Regions from separate parts of the Cryptosporangium aurantiacum genome, predicted to be linked through region 1. Evidence: riboswitches for the same ligand, from Rfam matches in the RefSeq annotation. Region 1 holds a riboswitch; the other holds the start of a gene.
What was found. Region 1 has a riboswitch for cobalamin ahead of BUB75_RS16090 (putative cobaltochelatase). Riboswitches for the same ligand answer to the same signal wherever they lie in the genome.
Positions count from the first base shown of each region.

Region 1 (3,400 bases):
GGTGGCGCGCACCACCCGGCCACGGCGGGACTCGGCGGGCGAGCGCCGGCCGGTGGCGTCGGACTGATTCCGGCCGACGCCGGGCACCGTGAGCAGCTTCGTGCGGTAGGGGGACGCCGCCCGGACCGCCGCCTGCTCGACCGGGGACGGCCCGGGTAGCCGCGGTGCGTCAGCCGCACCATCGGCCGACGGCCGGCCGGCCGGAACCGGCCCGGCCGGTACGTCGGGCCCGCCGCCGTCCGGAGTGCCCGGCGGTGTACCCGACGGGGTTCCCGGTGCGTCCGCGGTCGGGTCGTTCCGCTCGGTGCCACCGTCCGGGCCGTCGGCTCCGCCGGGGCCACCGTCGTCAGGGCCACCGTCGTCAGGGCCATCCGGGCCGCCGTCGCCGGGACCGCCGCCATCGGGGCCGTCGGGGTCCTCGTCGGGATCGTTCTCGGCGGCGTCCCGCAGCGCCTGGTCGAGCTTGTCCTGATCGAGCCCGGGCGCGTCGAACGGGTTCCGGCGGCGGCGGTGCGGCAGCGCGAGCTCGGCGGCGCGCCGGATGTCGTCGTCGGTGACGTGATCCCGCCCGTGCCACGCCGCCAGCGCGACCGCGGTCCGCGCGGTGACCAGGTCCGCCCGGAGCCCATCCACGTCAAAAGCGGCGCACACCGCGGTGATCCGCCGCAGGGCGGCGTCGCTCAGGACGACGTCCGCCAATCGGGTGCGGGCCTCGACGATCCGGGCCGCCAGCGAGGCGTCCTCCGCGGCCCAGCGGGCCGCGAACCCCTCCGGGTCGGCCTCGTAGGCCAGCCGCCGCCGGACCACATCGGCCCGCTCGGCGGGATTCCGGCTCGCGGTCACCTCGACGGTCAGCCCGAACCGGTCGAGCAGCTGCGGCCGCAGCTCACCCTCTTCCGGGTTCATCGTGCCGACCAGCAGGAACCGCGCCGCGTGCCGCACCGAGACGCCGTCACGCTCGACGTAGGCGCGGCCCATGCCCGCCGCGTCGAGGAGCGTGTCGACGAGGTGGTCGGCGAGCAGGTTCACCTCGTCCACGTACAGGACGCCACGGTGCGCGGCCGCGAGCAGACCCGGCTGGTAGGCGCGGACGCCCTCGGTGAGCGCGCGCTCCAGGTCGAGGGCGCCAACGAGACGGTCCTCGGTGGCGCCGACGGGCAGCTCCACGAGCCGCGCCGCCCGGGCTTCGGGGAGCACGTCGCCGTGCGGACCATCCGGGCACTGCGGGTCGGGGGCGGCCGGGTCGCAGGCGAATCGGCACCCGGCGACGACGGTGATCGGGGGCAGCAGCGCGTGCAGCGCACGCACCACGGTCGATTTTGCGGTGCCCTTCTCACCCCGGGCCAGGACGCCGCCGATGGCGGGCGAGATGGCGTTGAGCGTCAACGCCAGGCGCAGGTCGTCGAGTCCGACGACTGCGGAGAACGGGTACGGCGGTGTCACCCGCCGGTCACGCACGAGGGCATGCCAGGGTCCTTCCCGCGGGTGTCCACGCCCGCGTGTGGGTGTCCTGCGAGCAGGCTCGCAGGGAGCGGACACAGTGTCCTGGCTCCCGGATCGACGCGTGTCCTCGGCCTTCCAGCCGTGTCCGGCCGTGACCGTTGGGTGAGGTCGGCTCCCCGGTAACAGTGGCGGGACCGCGCCGGATTCTCACCGGTCTTCCTGCCCTCCGCTCGCGGGTAACTCTGACTCACGGTCCGCCCCGCCGTCAAAGGGCGCCCACCCCGCGAGACGCGCGTCACCCACGACCACAGATGGTGGTCCGGACGGATGCCGGGACCACCCTCTGTTGTCGTGCTCCCTCAGAGGCGGAGTGCGGCGCTGTCTTGGCGGGCGGCGTGCAGCTCCTGCTCCACCTGCTCGTCGGTGAGCTGCGGGAAGTCGCGGTAGTGGAACCCGACCGCGCGGAACTCCGGCGGCGCGCTGACGCAGACCACGGCGTCGGCCTCGGTGCCGAGCATCGCCACCGCCTGGGGCGCGCACACGGGGGCCGCGAAAACGAGGTGCGCGGGGTTCTCGGCGCGGACCCGCCGCAGCGCCGCGCGTGCGGTGGCTCCGGTCGCGAGCCCGTCGTCGACCACCACGACGGTCCGCCCCGCGATCACCGGCGCCGGCCGTCCGCCCCGGTACCGCTCGGTGCGGCGGCGCGCCTCGGCCCGTTCGCGCTCCACGTCCGCGTCCAGGTCCTCCAGCCGCAGGCCGACCTGCCCGAGCAGGGCCTGGTCGAACAGCGCCGGGCCGTCGACGGTGACCGCGCCGACGCCGAGCTCCCGATGCCACGGCACCCCGATCTTCCGCGCGACGACGACGTCCAGCTCACCGTGGACCGCAGCGGCCACCGTCCGCGCGATCGGGACACCGCCGCGCGGCAGCCCGAGCACCAGCGGCACGTGGTGCGCACCGCCGTGCGCAGTCAGGTGCTCGGCCACCGCAGCGGCCAACGCCCGTCCTGCTTCCGTCCGGTCGGTGAAGAACATCTGGCACCCCCAGCGCCGGGAACCCGTTACTCCGGGTTACCCCAGCTCAGAGGAGTAACACCTCAGGTCGCCGCGCCCAGCCCGCGATCCCTGGCCAGCAACAGCGCCTCCGAGCGGTTCGGGACGCCGAGCTTCGTCAGCACGTTGGCCACGTGGTTCCGCACGGTCTTCGGGCTCAACACCAACCGGCGCGAGATCGTCGTGTTGTCGTAGCCGCGGGCGACCAGGTCCAGGACTTCCCGCTCGCGGTCGGTGAGCTCCGGGAACGGCAGCGGCCCGGCCGTGCGCGCGCCGGACAGGTACGTCATCGCCCGCGCGGCCACCTGCGGTCCGAGGATCACCTCGCCGTTCGCCACCGCACGCACCGCCCGCTCGACCTCCGCCGGCGTCGCGCCCTTCAGCAGGTAACCCCGAGCCCCGGCGCGGACCGACGCGACCACCGACTCGTCGTCCTCGAGCATCGTCACGACCAGGACCCGCACGTCCGGCATCCGTCGCACGAGTTCCCTGGTCGTCTCGGTGCCGGAGTCGTCGCCGAGGTGGAGGTCCATGATCACGACGTCGACGTCCGGCCCGATCGTCGCCAACGCTTCCTCCCGGGAGGCCGCCTGCGCCACCACGTCCACCGCGTCGAGGCTGGCGAGCAGCGCCACCATCCCGAGGCGGAACACCGGATGGTCGTCGACGACCGCGACCCGGATCACAGCGGAAGCACCGCGGCCACCCGCGTCCCGTCGTTCGCGGCCGGACCGATCTCGAACGCACCGCCCTGCTCCTCGGCGCGCTCCCGCATCGAGCGGGTCCCGACGCCGGCGACCGCGTCCGCCCGGAAACCCGTTCCGTCGTCTTCGACGACGAGCCGGACGGACTGCGCGTCGATCGTCACCTCGACGTCGCAGCGGGACGCCTCGGCGTGCCGCGCC
Region 1 is NZ_FRCS01000004.1:366,708-370,107, forward strand. Features, by position in the region: gene BUB75_RS16090 (putative cobaltochelatase) at 1-1,458, opposite strand, end outside; cobalamin riboswitch at 1,539-1,665, opposite strand; gene BUB75_RS16095 (phosphoribosyltransferase) at 1,803-2,477, opposite strand; gene BUB75_RS16100 (response regulator) at 2,540-3,181, opposite strand; gene BUB75_RS16105 (sensor histidine kinase) at 3,178-3,400, opposite strand, start outside.

Region 2 (3,400 bases), on a different contig from region 1:
GCGTCGGCGTGGACGCCGGGCCGGGCCGCGTACTGGGCCTGATCGGACCGAACGGCAGCGGCAAGACGACGCTGCTCCGGCTGCTCTACGGCGCGCTGCGCAGCCCGGCCGGCCGGGTCACCGTCGACGGCGACGACCTCGCCGCGCTCCCCCCGCGCGAGGCCGCCCGCCGCCTCGCCGTCGTCGTCCAGGAGACCGGTGGCGAGACCGCGCTGACCGTGGGCGAGATGGTGCTGCTCGGCCGCGGCCCGCACCTCTCGACGTTCCAGCGCACCAGCCCCGCCGACTACACGATCGCCGCCCACGCTCTGGAACGTGTCGGCGCCACGCGCCTCGGCGCCCGCCCGTTCGCGGCCCTCTCCGGCGGCGAGCGGCAACGCGTCCTCATCGCCCGCGCGTTGACGCAGCAGGCCACCCACCTGCTGCTCGACGAGCCGACCAACCACCTCGACATCCGCTACCAGCACGAGATCCTGCAGCTCGTCCGCGACCTCGGCACGTGCGCGATCGTCGTGCTCCACGACCTCAACCTGGCCGCCCGCTACTGCGACGACCTCGTCCTCCTCGGCGACGGCGGCGGCGTGGTCGCGACCGGCCCGACGCGCGACGTCCTCGACCCGGACGTCCTGCAGCCGGTCTACGGCATCGGGATCCGCCGGATCGAACTCGACGGCCACCTCCACCTCCTGTTCCACCCCGCCGACGAAAGGGCGCCCGCGTGAGCGTGCAGGACCGCATCAACCAGTACTGGACCGAACGCGCCCCCGCCTACGACGACTACCAGCAGCAACCCGACCGGCTCGCGGCCGACGCCGCGGTCTGGGCGCGGATCTGGGCCGACGCTCTGCCGCCCGCGCCCACCGACGTGCTCGACGTCGGCACCGGCAGCGGCCACGTCGCGCTGACGCTGGCAAGTCTGGGCCACCGCGTCACCGGCATCGATCTGGCCGAGGGCATGCTGGACCGCGCCCGCAGGCACGCCGACGGCCTGCCGAACCCGCCGGTGTTCCGGCGGGGCGACGCGGTCGCCCCTGACTTCCCCGACGGCAGCTTCGCCGCCGTCGTCAACCGGTACGTTATGTGGACGCTCCGCGAGCCGGCAATCGCGGTAGCGAACTGGATCCGGCTGCTGCGTCCGGGCGGAACGCTCGCGGTCGTCGACAGCACGTGGTTCCCGAACGGGCTCGATGCCTCCGGGGAGAACTTCGGCCGCTGGTACGACACGTCGGTCCGCGACGCGTTGCCGCTGGCCGCCGCGTCGTCGATCCAGCAGACCGCGGACGTGCTGGCGGAGGCCGGGCTCCGTGGCGTCGAGATCGTCCCGCTGACCGCGCTGCTCGAACTGGACCAACGGCTCGGCGTCGCCCCGAACCACGAGGTGCAGCTGCAGTACCTGATCCGCGGCCGGGCCTGACCGGCCCGGCTGTTATCGTCACGACGCCAGTCAACCCACGAAGTGGGTCAGGGAACCCGGTGCGATTCCGGGGCTGACGCGCAGCGGTGAGGGGGACGGCCGCGGCACTGGCCACTGGACCGATGGGTCTGGGAAGGCGCCGCGGCCGGACGAACCCGAGTCCGAAGACCTGCTGGCGACCGGCGTCCGCCCCGGACGCCGGATCGGCAACGGGCCTCGCGATCGGGCCCGCGATCTTTGAGGAACCCATGTCGTCACGTCATGGGCTCGCGGCTGCCGCGAGCCTGCTGCTGCTTGCGTCCTGCGGTCAGGACACCGGATCCGCGTCCGCCGCCGACCCCGGCTACCCGCTCAGCGTCGCGAACTGCGGACGCCAGGTGAGCGTCGACCGGCCGATCGAGAACGCGGTGTCGATCAGCCAACCGGCCTCGGAGCTGCTGCTCTCGCTCGGCGTTCAGGACCGGATGGCCGGCACGGCGTCCTGGAGCGACCCGGTGCTGCCGAACCTGGCCGCCGCGAACGAGACCGTGCCGCGGATCGCGAAGGACTTCCCGTCGTTCGAGCGGCTGCTGGAGGAGGAACCGGACTTCGTCTACACGACGTTCGCGTACACCTACACGCCCGAGGGCGTTGCCGACCGCGCGAAGTTCGACGCGGTGAAGATCCCCACGTACCTGTCGTCCAGCGAATGCACCGGGCAGGACGCCGTCCAGAGCCGGGCGCTGACGATCGACGACCTGTACCGGGAGATCGACGACCTCGCGACGCTGTTCGACGTCCGGCAGCGCGGCGACGCGCTGGTGACGTCGCTGACGCAGCGGATGGCCACCGCCGCGAAGGCCGTCGACGCCAGGAACACCACGCTGGCCTGGTGGTACTCCGGCACGAAGACGCCGTACATCGCCGGCTGCTGCGGCACCCCGGGCCTGGTGACCGGCGCGGTCGGCGCGAAGAACGCGTTCGCCGACAGCACCCAGCTGTGGCCGGAGACCAGCTGGGAGAGCATCCTCGACCGCGACCCGACCGTGCTCGTCCTCGCCGACCTCACCCGCGGCGACGACGGGGACAGCGCGGCGGCGAAGATCGAGTTCCTCGAGTCCGACCCGGTCGCCCGCAAGCTCACCGCGGTGAAGAACAAGCGCTACGTCATCCTCTCCGGCTCGGACATGGACCCCGGTATCCGCACCGTGCAGGCCGTGGAGAAGGTCAGCGCCGGCCTCACGAAACTCGGGTACACATCATGACTGCAGACCTGCACGACCTGGTCCGGCGCTGGGACGCCCAGCAGGCCGCGTACATCGCCGGCCGCGAACAGCGCTTCACCGCGATGCTCGACGTGCTGGAGCTGACCGTCGGCGGCGACGCCACGATCGTCGACCTCGGCTGCGGCCCCGGTTCGCTGACCCGCCGGGTCCTCGAGCGGTTCCCGCGGGCTCGCGTCGTCGCCCTGGACTACGACCCGGTGCTGCTGGCGCTCGCCAGGAAGACGCTGTCCGAGTACGGCGAGCGGGTCACCGTCGTCGACGTGGATCTGCTCGACCCGCACTGGACTGACGGCCTGGGCGCCCTGTCGGCCGCGGTCTCCACCACCGCGCTGCACTGGCTGGCACCGGACGAGCTGCTGCGGCTCTACGCCCGGGTGCACGCGCTGCTCACGCCGGGTGGCGTGCTGCTCGACGGCGACCACTTCCGGTTCGACGACCGCGATCCGGTGCTGCAGAAGGTGGCGCTGGCCCACGACGAGCGGACCCAGCAGGTGGCGTTCGCCGCCGGCGCGGAGGACTGGGCGACGTGGTGGGACGCCGCGCGCGCCCACCCGGCCCTCAGCCCGCACGTCGCCGAGCGGGACCGCCGGTACGGCGCGCGGACCTCGGCTCCGGCGACCACCGTGGACTTCCGGCTCGCCGCGCTGCGTCAGGCCGGTTTCGGTGCGACCGGGACCGTGTGGCAGCTGCTGGACGACTACGTGGTCTGGGCGCAGAAGTA
Region 2 is NZ_FRCS01000017.1:3,289-6,688, forward strand. Features, by position in the region: gene BUB75_RS35855 (ABC transporter ATP-binding protein) at 1-722, shown strand, start outside; gene BUB75_RS35860 (class I SAM-dependent methyltransferase) at 719-1,414, shown strand; cobalamin riboswitch at 1,425-1,605, shown strand; gene BUB75_RS35865 (ABC transporter substrate-binding protein) at 1,663-2,658, shown strand; gene BUB75_RS35870 (class I SAM-dependent methyltransferase) at 2,655-3,400, shown strand, end outside.
Region 2: another riboswitch for cobalamin. It lies ahead of BUB75_RS35865 (ABC transporter substrate-binding protein); the one in region 1 lies ahead of BUB75_RS16090 (putative cobaltochelatase).